2 regions of the Holdemanella sp. genome follow, and region 1 is predicted to be linked to the other one. Evidence: riboswitches for the same ligand, from Rfam matches in the RefSeq annotation. Region 1 holds a riboswitch; the other holds the start of a gene.
The links. Region 1 has a riboswitch for thiamine pyrophosphate ahead of ACZQCL_RS05595 (ABC transporter permease). Riboswitches for the same ligand answer to the same signal wherever they lie in the genome.
Positions count from the first base shown of each region.

Region 2: another riboswitch for thiamine pyrophosphate. It lies ahead of thiC (phosphomethylpyrimidine synthase ThiC); the one in region 1 lies ahead of ACZQCL_RS05595 (ABC transporter permease).

Region 1 covers NZ_DBMEXE010000095.1:202-5,767, forward strand. Annotated here, with positions in the region: partial or broken gene ACZQCL_RS05575 (putative ABC transporter permease) at 1-751, shown strand, start outside; gene ACZQCL_RS05580 (TraX family protein) at 748-1,458, shown strand; gene ACZQCL_RS05585 (RQC-minor-1 family DNA-binding protein) at 1,472-2,050, shown strand; gene ACZQCL_RS05590 (shikimate kinase) at 2,060-2,596, shown strand; TPP riboswitch at 2,628-2,714, shown strand; gene ACZQCL_RS05595 (ABC transporter permease) at 2,758-3,519, shown strand; gene ACZQCL_RS05600 (ABC transporter substrate-binding protein) at 3,516-4,514, shown strand; gene ACZQCL_RS05605 (ABC transporter ATP-binding protein) at 4,514-5,248, shown strand; partial or broken gene ACZQCL_RS05610 (TatD family hydrolase) at 5,241-5,566, shown strand, end outside.
Region 2 covers NZ_DBMEXE010000007.1:10,740-19,446, forward strand. Annotated here, with positions in the region: gene ACZQCL_RS00840 (two-component system response regulator) at 1-792, shown strand, start outside; gene ACZQCL_RS00845 (hypothetical protein) at 1,128-1,298, shown strand; gene ACZQCL_RS00850 (hypothetical protein) at 1,362-1,655, shown strand; gene ACZQCL_RS00855 (sensor domain-containing diguanylate cyclase) at 1,782-3,221, shown strand; gene ACZQCL_RS00860 (alpha/beta hydrolase) at 3,333-4,109, shown strand; gene nhaC (Na+/H+ antiporter NhaC) at 4,132-5,529, shown strand; TPP riboswitch at 5,578-5,683, shown strand; gene thiC (phosphomethylpyrimidine synthase ThiC) at 5,785-7,125, shown strand; gene ACZQCL_RS00875 (Crp/Fnr family transcriptional regulator) at 7,315-7,965, shown strand; partial or broken gene ACZQCL_RS00880 (helix-turn-helix transcriptional regulator) at 7,977-8,707, opposite strand, start outside.

The DNA of each region.
Region 1 (5,566 bases):
AATAGAAAATGTGTATACGGGCGTAAAAAAATTCTTGTGTGATAATTTTGGGATCATCTTTCATTTGAGTTCAAAAGAAAAACAATATGAGAGATATACCTATAATAAAATGGAAGCTGAAACTATGATTACCGAAGTGTATTTATTATGTTATCCAGTAAGGCTATCTCCAATTGAAGAGGAGTATAAGAAGTCAAATCTTCGTGTTTTACATCCAAATCGAAATTATACAGTAACATCTATTTTAGTCTGTTTCTTCTTTATGTGTTTTGTTGGATGGATCTGGGAAGTGAGTCTATCAATGATTAGCTATGGATGTTTTGTGAATCGCGGCGTTTTACATGGCCCGTGGATTCCTATTTATGGTTTTGGCTGTGTTTTGATTTTACTTTTATTAAAACGATTTAGAATGCGTCCCAAAGTTGAATTTAGTATGGCCGTACTTCTTTGTGGATGTATTGAATACTTTACTGGTTTCTTTTTAGAGCTTACGCATAATGGTCAAAAATGGTGGGATTATACAGGCTACTTCTTAAATCTTCATGGAAGAATTTGTGCGGAAGGCTTATTGGTGTTTGGCATTGGTGGTATGGCTTTTGTCTATGTGATTGCGCCATTAATTGATAACTGGGTTAAAGAACACTTAAATAAAAAATTATCTGCTGCATGTTTGGTTTTACTTCTTTTATTTGGTGCAGATGTTGTTTATTCGCACTTTGAACCTAATGTAGGAGAGGGTGTGACTCAATGATAAAAAAGTTAAATGGAAATCAAATCAAGATGATTGCGATCATTGCGATGTTTATGGATCATTTCGCAACTACATTTTATCCGAATTATGAAAAGTATTGGTGGCTTTTATTGATTCATTTAATTGGACGAGTGGCAGCACCTATCATGTGGTTTATGGTGGTTGAAGGCTATACACATACGCATTGTTTAAAGAAATATTTAGAAAGATTATTGATTTTTTCAATTATCGCTCACTTTGCGTATAACTTCTGTTTTGGCATTTCTTTGATTCCATTAAAGGATTCTATGCTAAATCAGACAAGTATTATATGGCCATTATTCTTGTCTGTGATTGGTTTATGGGTGGAAGATCAAGAATGGAAAGACGTAAAGAAAATAGGTTGTATTCTAATTCTTTGTTTATTGGCATTTCCAAGTGATTGGTCATGCTTTCCAGTTCTTTGTACAAACCACATTTATAAAAATCGAGGGAATTTAAAGAAACAAGTATTAGGTATGGCTTTGTATATTTCTATGTATGTAATAGTCTATTGTTTATGTATTGATGTGGTTTATGGTTTGTTGCAGTTTGGAATTATTTTAGTCTATCCAATTATGTCTTTATATGATGGAACAAGAGGAAAGAGTACTTTTATGAAATGGTTCTTCTATTGGTTCTATGTGGGACATTTAGTTTTGTGTGGATTGATTCGTGTAATGATGTAGAGGTAAAGAATGGATGAGTAAAAAAGTACGTAGAGTGCCAGTTATTCTGGATGCAGGAGAAATTAAAGATTTACCACAGGAAGATATACGAATGATTTTAAGAGGGGCAGATGCATTGATTTCAACTGGTGGAAGAAGTATGCTGGCTAAAATATTAAAGGGTTCAAAAGATAAAAAGATATTCGAGTATAAATTAAATGAATGTCCTGCTTATGGGTATTATCATGATATGAAGTTAGATGATATCAGTAAATGCATTGATTGGATGATTAAGAAAGATTATCTTAGAATTGAATATGATTATCGTCTACCTTTATTGGTATTTTCTGAAAAAGGATGGCAAATAGAAAAAGAAACATTTGCCCAAGAACTTTACCAAAGAATGTGCTTAGATGTAGAAGAAAAAAAGGCACGTGTCCTATTTGAAATGAAAGAAGTGAATAGACAAGTTGTCATGTGCGTGCTTGATAAAATAGAGAAAGATGGAACAAAGGAATTTCTACCTTACTTAGAAGCATGGAAAATGTTGGAAGTGAAAAAGGTTGCGGCAAGAATTGCAGAAGTAGAAAAGAAGATAAGTAAGCGTATATAGAGGTGTAAAATGAAAATATTAATATTTGGGATGGGTAACATTGGAAAGAGTACCGTTGGTGAGTTGTTGGCAAGAAAAATAGGTTACGATTTTATCGATATGGATACGAAAATCAAAGAGAAATATGGTACGATGCTTGGGTTTCAAGATGAATATAATGATCAATATGAACGTGATGAATTGCGAGCAGAAATGATTTCATCTTGGATCAAAGAAAATGAAAATGTAGTCATTGCCCTAAGTCCTATTGCGTATTTAGATGCATATGAAGATTTCTTTGAAGATTCAGATATTATTTGTTTCGACTTAACAGATCGAGCTGAAAATATTTTTAAACGCTTGGAATTTACGGATGATAATGATAATCTTTTGCACATCCCTCAATCGTATCTAAATAAGCATAAGGCGTATTATATGCATGAAATACAGGCGGATTTTGATTATTTCCATACTTTATATGCATCAAAAATGGATTCGATTTCGATGGATGGTAAAAGTTTAGATGAAATTGTTGAGGATATATGCAAGAAATATAAATTAGTATAAGATTGTGATATAATCAATGGGCAAGTAAAAACATACATGACAGGGGTGCAAATGCTGAGAAAAAACCTTATTACCTGATCTGGTTAATTCTAGCGTAGGGAGTCATATCGATTGATGGTGGCACTCTAGGGTGCCTTTTTTATTTGGAAAGGAGCTAGTGAATGAAGAAAAATCGTAGAATTGTCATGCCGTTGCTTGTGTTTATTCTAGTGATTGGTGGCTGGGAATTATATGTGCGTGTATTTGATATTTCACTTTATATTTTGCCAAGTCCATCAAAAATTATCAGTGCACTTATTGAGAATTTTGACATTCTAATGCAACATTCGCTTGTTACGTTGGAAGAATCAATCTTAGGATTGTTGATTAGTACTTTCTTTGCGATACTTATTTCAATTTGTATGGATCTATCGAAAACATTTAAGACAAGTATTTATCCATATTTGATTGTGACACAAACCGTTCCTATTATGGTTTTAGGTCCGTTGTTTTCAATTTGGTTTGGATTTGATTTATTGCCCAAAGTGTTGATTGTCATATTTATGTGTTTTTTTCCGATTGCGATATCCTTTACGGATGCCTTGTCACAAGTGAGTGAAAAAGAAATCAATTTATTAAAAAGTTTTGGTGCCAATCTATTTCAAATCTATAAAATTGTTAAGATTCCATCGGGTGCCATTGGCTTATTTTCAGGATTAAAGGTAGCGGCTACCTATTGTGTGGGCGGAGCTATTGTAGGTGAATGGCTTTCAAGTAGAGCAGGACTTGGTTACTATATGCTTCGTGTAAAAAACGGATATATGTTAGATAAAGTCTTTGCGTGTGTATTGATGATTATATTTTGGAGCATTCTATTGAATTTAGGAGTGACTCTATTGGAAAAAATATTATTTCCACATTTACGAAAAGGAGAAAGAAAATGAAAATTTTAAAGGCTATGTGTGCAGCTGCTGTTGCGTTAAGTTTAGTTGGCTGTGCTCAAACATCAAATTCTGATAAAGAATTGACAAAGGTTACATTGATGTTGGATTATACGCCAAACACAAACCACACTGGTTTCTATGTAGCTAAAAACAAAGGATATTATAAAGAGGCTGGTTTAGATGTAGATATTATTGAACCAGGTGATAATGCGACAACTTCAATGGTTGCGGCAGGAAAAGCTGATTTTGGAGTTTCTTACCAGGAAGATGTTACGTATGCTCTAACGAGTGAAGATCCACTTCCAATTAAAACAATTGCGACAATTATCCAGCACAATACTTCAGGATTTGTTTCTTTAAAGAGCGCAAACATCAATTCTGTAAAGGATTTTGAAGGAAAAACATATGCAGGATGGGGAGCACCAAGTGAAGAAGCCGTCATTAAAGCGGTTATGAACGAAGCGGGTGCTGATTTTAGTAAGTTAAACATCGTAGGATCTGATGGGTCTGGTATTGCAGGACTTAGTGATGAAGTTAGTAAAAATAAAGTGAACCTTGGATGGGAATTCTATGGTTGGGCAATTATCAAAGCGTTACAAGATGGATATGATTTAAACTATATGCCATTAGCGGATTTAGATAATCGTTTGGATTACTATACTCCGGTTATTATCACCAACAAAAAGATGATTAAAAAGAATTCAGATACAGTTAAAAAATTTATGGAAGCTACTAAAAAAGGATATGAATATGCGATTGATCATCCAAGTAAAGCAGCTGAAATCTTACATGAGGATGCATTGTCAGATACAGATTTGAAATTCCTTAAAGAAAGTCAAAAATATTTAAGTAGTCAATATGCCAAAGATGCAGATTCATGGGGTGTTATGAAAGATTCTGTATGGGATAATTATACAGATTTTATGTATGAAACAGGATTGATCAGTCAAAAGATTGATGCGAAAGACCAATATACTAACGAGTTTGTGAAATAATGAAGCTATATGTTGAAAAGCTAAATCTTGAATTTTCAGGAAAAGAAATATTAAACGATATTTCTTTTTCTATTCAAGAAGGTGAATTTGTTTCCATTCTAGGGCCAAGTGGATGTGGTAAATCCACCATTCTGAATGTATTGGCAGGATTAATTGAAGATTATTCTGGCTCTGTATTTGTGGATGATGAACCAATTACAGGTATTAGTAGTCATTTTGCGTATATGCCACAAAGTGATTTATTACTTGAATGGAGAACGATTTTAGATAATGTTTGTTTGTATGGCGAAATCAATCATGATAAATCAATCAGACAACGAGCTTTAAAAGAATTTGAAACATTTGGTCTTTCTGGTTATGAAAACGCATATCCATCGAGTCTTTCAGGAGGAATGCGCCAAAGAGCTGCCTTTTTGAGAACTTCTTTGTGTAAAGCGGATATTCTTTTATTAGATGAACCATTTGGAGCGTTGGACGTTATTACTCGAAATGATATGCAAGATTGGTTGTTACAATTAAGAAAGAATTATAATCGTACTACTTTATTAGTTACACATGATATTGATGAAGCTTTATATTTATCGGATCGTATTTTGATTTTATCGAATAAGCCAAGTCATATCTTGCAGGAAATAGACTTATCTAAAGAAAAGAAATCGAGGGATTGGTTATTTTCACAAAGTGATTTGAAGAAACAAGTTTATGAATTGTTGAAGGGTGAAAATCATGCATGATGCACATTATCATTATTCAAAAGAAATAAATGCGCTGCAGAATGAATATGGAATTTCTGGTATTTGTAACGTCGCAAATGAAATAGAATTTGAACTTGTCCATCAAAAGCAGTTGTTCTATTCTTGTGGAGTACATCCTTGGAATGCAAGTTTAGATACATTTGAATCCATGCTTCCTTTGTTAAAAAAGGCACCTATCATTGGCGAAATCGGCATGGATAGTGTATGGTGTGATTTGGATTTAAATATTCAAAAAGAAGTGTTTGAAAAACAGCTTCAGCTTGCACATGCTTTAAATAAACCAGTCATTCTTCATAC
Region 2 (8,707 bases), on a different contig from region 1:
TTTTATACAGATGAAATGAATCAAAATCAGTTAGCGCAAAGACAGATGGAAAATGACTTTAAATCTGCGATTGCGAATAGAGAATTCAAAGTGTATTATCAGCCAAAGTATGATGTGAATACAGAAAACATTGTGGGTGCTGAAGCTTTGGTTCGTTGGCAAAAACCCGATGGTACATTGATTTCACCTGGAGCCTTTATTCCATTGTTTGAAAGTGATGGATTAGTTGTTCATTTGGATGAATATGTATTTGAGAATGTTTGTCAGTTCCAAAAAGAAAGAATGGAAAACAAACTTCCTATGGTTCCTATTTCGGTTAACCTTTCTCGTGCCAGTATTCATTTTAATGATGTTGTGGAGCATTATGTGGATATTGTGAATCAGAAACAAATTCCGTTTGAATGTGTTCCAATTGAATTAACGGAATCTGCGACATTGTATTCAGAGAAGATTCTTGAAATTACAGATCAATTGGTAAAAGCAGGATTCAAACTTCATATGGATGATTTTGGCTCAGGCTATTCTTCACTGACGTCATTAAATGAGTTGAACTTTAGCACTGTAAAATTAGACAAGAGCCTGATTGATTATATAGATCAAGTACGTGGAAAGAAAATTGTGCAACAAGCCATTGATTTAGGTCATGGACTGGATATGAAGGTTGTTGCCGAAGGTGTTGAAAGTAAAGAACAAAAGGATTGTTTAAAAGAAATGCATTGTGATATGATTCAAGGCTTCTATTATTCAAAGCCTTTAAAACAAGAAGATTTTATTGAGAAACTAAGAGCTTGATCAAGCTCTTTTCTTGTTTAAAAGATTATGCCATTAAAAATCATACGTTAAGATATCACAAAATTAAAAGTAGATGCGATTGCGAATACCACAAACCAATGCTTTGAATTCATGTTGTAACATATGTATATAATTAAAGTACTATATTTATTTTTTAATTATTTATCTAACATCTACCAATTTAATTCATCTCATGACTAAAGTCACGAGTGTTTTTAGATTGCTTTATATGTCGCTTTCTTGACAATCATTTTGGTTGTGATAAAAGCTATACTGTAGCCAAGTGATGAAAAAATTGTGCAGAAATTGTTTTTATTATCGATTGAAGTGGATCGATGCATGGTTTAGAAAAGGATACGATTGGTGGATTTAACTCAATGATTGAGTTTGAGAAAAAATATGGGTGGCAATTCTTGTTTCTTGGCACAAATATGAATGCAATCGATGTTGCCCTCAAAAGTGTTCGAACTTGTGGTGTTGTTGATCGGTTATGGAAATTAAAATAGAAAAGCGTAAGTAAGAACCATTATGTGTGGTTCTTTTCTTTATGGGTTAGATTTGTTACAATTATGATTAGTGAGAAAAAGGCTAGAATTATGACAAATAATATAGTAGCAGATATCAATCATATTTTAGATGTGATCGCAATCATCAATCAGGCAACGAGTGAAGAAGAAATACGCAAATGTATTCCTGATTTATTAGAATATCTAGGCATGTGTTCTTTGGCAAGTCATGTCTGCCTGTTTGAGTTGTCGAATGGCTTTAAAAAGACATATGAACGGACCGATTCTGTACCTATATTAGCGATGATAGCCAATGCATTTGGGGATGATATTGAACGTACAAAAAGGTGGGGATGACTGAGCATTTTTCTAAGCCTTTGGCGATGGAAAAAGTAATTGAAGCGATTGGTAATTATTCGAAAAAAATAACTAAAATATAACCAAGTTAAAGATATAATTGAATAAATGAAAGGTAGGTCCTATATGCAGGCAATCATACGATATGAATTGGTCATCAATGAAGCATTGCGTTCTGCGCTTATGTTGGATACACCGGATGAACAGATCGATGAGTTTATTCGTTTTTTTGGAAAACATATTGGATGTGATCGAATTTATATTTTTGAAGATAATAAAAAAGAACATGTGACCGATAATACATATGAATGGTGCCGTCAAGGCATTGAAAGTGAAATTGATTATCTACAAGGCGTTGATATGGATATCATCGATTGGTGGTACAAAGCTTTTGATAAGAAAGAAAATGTGATCATTCGTGATGTTGAAACGATAAAAAATGAGCATGTGTATACATATAATACGTTAAAGATTCAAAATGTTAAGCGTCTTGTGGTATGTCCAATTCGCTATAAAAATGAAATCAGTGGTTTCTTTGGCGTGGACAATCCACCGATTGATGATCATTTGGGTTTAACTACATTCTTAGATATGATCGCAACGTTAGTCATCTCTTTTTTAAAGATTTGTAATTCACAAAATAAGTCCAAACGTGAGGCAAAATTAAGTGGCTATTCAGCCTTGGGACAAATCTATACTTCTATGCATTATATCAATGTGAAAACCAATCGCTTTCATATTGTGAAAATGGAGCCGCAAATTCTAACGTATTTAGGAAAACATGAAATTTATGATATAGAAGATAATTTTACGGATCATATTTGTAAGATTCATCGAAAATTCTGTCAAGCTGATTATGTAGATCGAGAAGTTGAATTTATGGATCTTGAGACATTAGAAGAAAGACTTCAAGGCAAAAAATCCATAGATAGTGTTTTCTATGGTAAGCTTTCTGGCTGGTGTCGATCCCGTTTTATTCCGGTTGATTATGATGAGGATGGAAGTTTACTCCATGTTCTATATTGTGTGGAGTGTATTGATGATCAAAAGAAGCGAGAAGACAAATTATTATATTTAGCTCAAACAGATACAATGACGGGAATTTCAAATCGTCGTAGTGGAGAGAAGATGATTGAGCGCGTTTTAAACAACAAAGTCAGTGGCATGATGTGTTTAGTGGATTGTGACAAATTTAAATCCATTAATGATACGTATGGGCACATGGCTGGGGATGAGGTCATTGTTGCGATTGCGCATACGCTACAAAAATCGTGTCGTGATAAAGATGTAGTCATGCGTCTTGGTGGAGATGAGTTTGCGTTATTTATTCCAGGTGTTACGGATCGTAAGTGTGCCAATGCTTTCTTTAAACGTTTGTTCGAGAATTTGAAACAAATCCAAATTGAATCTATAAAAGATCATCCGATTATAATAAGTTTAGGCGCTTGCATTTATGATGGAAAAGAAGAATTGACCTTTGATGAATTATACTGCAGAGCCGATATGGCAATGTATCAAAGTAAAAAAGTGGAAGGATACAGCGCAACAATATATAAGAAAAAATAGCCTCTTGATGAACAAAGAGGCTATTGATGTATTCAAAATGTATACATGTGTTAAAAAAGTATAAACAAATTATATTTTTTGTGGTATTATACCCAAAACGGAGGGAAATATATGCAGAAGTACGTAGAAATTAAGCGGGATGGATTGACATTGCGAGGTATGCTTCATGTGCCAGACAATGTAAGTTCTAAAGTGCCTATGGTCATTCTACTTCATGGATTTTGTGATGATCGCAATGAAATAAATTTTGTGCATAATGAGTTATCTCAAAGATTGTGTGATGCTGGTATTGCGAGTGTTCGCTTTGACATGAATGGCAGCGGAGAAAGCGATGGACGCTTTGAAGATATGACTATTTCAAGTGAGATTCTGGATGCGAAAGCCATGTTGAATTATGTGGAATCGTTAGATTTTGTCGATTCTAAAAAGATTGCGTTTCACGGATGTAGTCTAGGAGGATGCGTAGCGAGTATGGTGGCGGGACAATGTAAAGAAAGAGTTCAAGCATTGTCGTTATGGTGTCCTGCACCAGATTTAGTTTACAACTTGAAAAAACATTTGACTTTGTGTGGCCAGGACGTTTCAAACATTGAAAAAGATGGATGTGCGGATGTGGAAGGATTGAAGTTGAGCCTTAAATTTTACCAAGATGCCTGTACACTTGATCCTTATAAAGAGGCTTCATTGTTTGATAAAAATGTTTGTACCATTCATGGAGATCAAGACATTACAGCTTCGTGTGAGTGTAGTTACAAGTATAAAGAAATTTTTAAGGAAAGAGCAAAATGTATTATTGTCAAAGGAGCAGAGCATCGCTTTAAATCATTTGTGTTTAGAGAAGCAAGAATGAAAGGGGCTCTAGACTTTTTGAAGGATGAATTGTTATAGATGAAAGAGAAGGAAATTTGAAATGAATAAAGAAAGAAAACAGCCAACAACCCTATTTGCGGTGGTTTCATTTTTGGCTATTATTGCCGTATTGATCATTATGATCAACTTAGGATGCAATACAACACTATCTGTATTTGCGGGTGTGATCGTTGCGGTTATTACCACAAAACTTTTAAATATTCCATGGAGTGAAGTGGAACAGAATATTATTAAAACAGCGGCTGAATGTATGCCGACATTTTTGATTGTCATTATGGTCGGTATGCTTGTAGGAATCTGGATGGCCGGTGGAACCGTTCCATCATTGATGTATTATGGTATGCAAGTGATTTCACCGAAGATCTTAGTACCTCTAGCCTTTGTCCTTTGTGCCCTAACGAGTGAATTTACAGGAACATCCTTTGGTTCTGTGGCAACTATGGGTCTTGCGATGGTGGGAATTGCCGCAACTACAAGTATTCCCGTACCATTAGTTGTGGGGGCCGTCGTTTCTGGAGCGTGGTTAGGAGATAAGATGTCGCCCTTATCAGATACAACCAATTTAGCGAGTGGTGTAAGTAAAGTACCTTTATATGATCACATTCATTCTATGCAGTATACAACACTTCCTGCAGCTGTAGTCGCTTTGATCTTATTTACAATTGCCGGCTTGTATTATAGTGGTGGAAGTATGGATCTTGCCCAACAAAAATTGATTTTAGACACATTATCTAAACATTTCAATATCAATATTCTATTGATTTTACCTGCCATTCTAGTTATTTTGATTTCTGTATTTAAATTACCTTCCTTATTAGGAATGGGCTTAGCTGTAGTTGTATCTGCTGCTTTTGCGATGGTATTTCAAGGGGTAAACTTTGTTGATTTAATGAACTATGCCTTTAATGGTTTCAGCATTGAAACGGGTGTATCCATTGTTGATCCTATGTTGAATCGTGGTGGTGTACTTTCTATGTCTGAATTATTAGTGACATTTATGGTTGCCAGTGTAATGGGCGCTGTCATAACGTCTACTGGTATTTTGGATGTTTTGGCAAAAAATGTTCTTTTAAAATTTATCAAGAATCGTACAGTATTAGTATTTGTCACTTTAGTATATTGTTATGTCGTGAACTTCTTAACAGCTGGCGGACAAACAGTATCTATCATTGTAACTGAACAAACGTTTGAATCGACTTATGAAGATATGAATATTTCTCGTAAAGTATTATCTAGAACACTCGAAGATTCTGGGACATTATCTGCGCCTATCGTTCCTTGGGGTGTTGCGACAATTTATGTCATGGGCGTACTTGGATGCTCAACAGCTTATATTCCATACGCATGGTTTATCTTTATCGTTCCTATTTTCTCAATGATTTGTGCCATTACTGGGATTGGAATTTGGGATAAAGAAGAAAAGCCAGTTCGAAAATAAATGTTATATTCCTTTACTATCTTTTAGAATTAGTGTATAACTTAGATGTAAATAAAAAAAGGGAGCTTGTAGTACAGGCTGAGAGGAAAGTGTGACTTTCGACCTATAACCTGATTTGGATAATGCCAACGTAGGGAAATACTTTGTCTTTTTAGTGTGAGTATACCTATATTGGTTGCTCACTTTTTTTGGTGGCAAAATGGGAGCACCACTTTTTGTCACGTTAAATAATCATTTGGAAAAGGAGATTTTAAAATGAACACAAATGAAAGTACAGTAAGTACAGGCGCTACATATACCACTCAGATGGATGCTGCGCGTAAGGGAATTATTACGCCAGAAATGAAGATTGTAGCCCAAAAAGAAAAAATGACAGAAGAAGAACTAAGAGAGTTAGTCGCATGTGGTAAGGTCGTAATTCCGGCCAATAAAAACCATAAATCTTTAAATCCTGAAGGTGTGGGAAGTATGTTTCGCACAAAGATTAATGTAAACTTAGGGGTTTCTAGAGATTGTAAAGATTATGATGTCGAAATGGAAAAAGTTATGGCAGCCGTAAATCTTGGTGCAGAATCAATTATGGATTTATCAAGTCATGGAAATACACAACCATTCCGCCAAAAATTAACAGCTGAATGTCCAGCTATGATTGGTACTGTACCTGTATATGATAGTGTGATTCACTACCAAAGAGATTTAAATACATTAACCGCAAAGGATTTCTTAGATGTAGTCGAGTTACATGCCAAAGATGGTGTGGACTTTATGACTTTGCATTGTGGAATCACAAGAAAGACGATTGATCAAATCAAAAAACACAAACGTAAAATGAATATTGTTTCTCGTGGAGGAAGTTTAGTCTTTGCGTGGATGTCTATGACAGGAGAAGAAAATCCATTCTATGAATATTATGATGAAATTTTGAATATCTGTGAAAAATATGATGTGACGATTTCTTTAGGAGATGCTTGTCGTCCTGGATGTTTAGCAGATGCCACAGATGTATGTCAAATCGAAGAATTGGTTCGTTTAGGAGAACTTACAAAACGTGCTTGGGAACATAACGTACAAGTTATTGTGGAAGGACCTGGACATGTTCCATTAGATCAGGTTGCGGCCAATATGCAGGTTCAGCAACAAATCTGTATGGGCGCTCCATTCTATGTGTTAGGCCCATTAGTTACAGATATTGCGCCAGGCTATGATCATATTACAGCGGCTATTGGTGGTGCGGTTGCAGCTATGTCAGGAGCAGCCTTCTTATGTTATGTGACACCGGCAGAACACTTGGCTTTACCAAATGTCGAAGATACAAAACAAGGAATCATTGCTTCTAAGATTGCAGCACATGCGGCTGATATTGCCAAAGGTGTTAAAGGAGCACGAGATATCGATGACAAGATGGCTGACGCAAGAAAGAATCTAGATTGGGATGCACAATTTGAGTGTGCGCTAGATCCAGAAACCGCAAAAGCAATTCGTCAATCTCGTATGCCAGAAGATGATCATAGTGATACTTGTAGTATGTGTGGTAAATTTTGTGCTGTAAGAAGTATGAATAAAGCTCTATCTGGGGAGAATATTGATATTTTATAATTGTATTGTTTTACATCGTTTATATTTTTTAACAATTATTTGCAGAAATTAGTTGATGTTGTGTGTTGTTTATAAAAGTATGATATATTAAGTGTGTAACGTTTAAATGTTATATTCTCTCATAGCATATGTTACTAAATTGGGCTTAGTGAGTATGTTATAATTAAATGTATTGAGAAGGGGTTATTTATGAGTGAGTCAGTTTTAAATTTTCTTGAAGAAAAGAATCTTCCTGAAGTCACAAAAAAGAAACATACATATTTGATGATGGATGGACACGACCAAGAAGATATTTACGTATTAAAAGATGGTGTTGTGAAAGTGAGTATTGTTTTATGTGATGGGCGTGAATTCAATATCACTTATTTAAAAGGTCTGGATATGATTTCTTTGTTGAAAGATGAAATCAATAAAATGACTACGGCATCATTTCATGCTCGTATCGAAAGTGATACGGCAACTTTCTATCGAATCAACAGAAAATTGTTTGAACAATATGTGAAAGAAAATGAAGAATTACAGGTATATATAGATTCGTATTATCGTAAAAAGATGACCGAAGCTATTTATCGCCAGCAACTCATGACAATGAATGGGAAAAATGGAGCTGTGTGTGCATTTATCTATCATTTGATTCCATTATTTGGTAGACAAGTTAAAAAAGGTGTATTTATTGATCTGCAAATCACGAACGATGATATTGCCAATTTCTGTGGGGTATCCACAAGAAACAGTGTCAATCGTATCTTGCGTGGGTTAAGAGAAGAAAACGTTATTACGATGGTATATCATAAAATCTTAATTTTAGATGTAGATTATTTAAAGCGCTATGTACAGTAAAAGGAGCTAATTTAGCTCCTTTTGTTGTTTAATAATGTCATGTACATCAACAATTGTTTTCTTGATTTTACACCAAGCTTACTATAAATATTACGATTGTGATACTTTAATGTATTGTCTGTAATATTTAATGTTTCTAGAATATCCTTACTTGAATATCCCTTCACATAAAGATTTAAGATCTCTTTTTCTTTGCGTGTCAGTGTCGCAAGACATTCAAGGAAACGTTTATATTCTTCTTCATCTACATCGGCTTCACGTTTTTTTGCCAGACGCTCAACTTCCACCTTTGCCTTATCATATTCTCTTTGAATGAGTTCATGTTCATTTTCAATTTGTTCAAGCTTCTTGCAATTTTCCTGCATCTCAAGTTCTAAACTTAACATCTTGTTTTCGACTTCATAGTCTTGGACCGATAGAAAATCTAATAAGTCATCAATTTCCTGAACGGAATAACGCGTTTGGTTCTTTTTGTCTTTTCGTAGTTGTTCAAGTCCTTTTAAGATAGGTGTTAGATATCTTTGACTAAAGTAAGAACAACCCAGTAATACAAATAATAAGAGTATGATGGTAAAGAAGAAGAGTTCTACATTACTTTTCGCGATAGCTCGATTGTAGTCGGAATCCAAAATCATCACGAATGTTGAGTAAGTTTGATTCTTTGAGATCGGTACGCGACTTTTAAAACCAATATAGCTACGATCTTCACCAATGATTTTTAATAGGCCATTACTCATTTGTT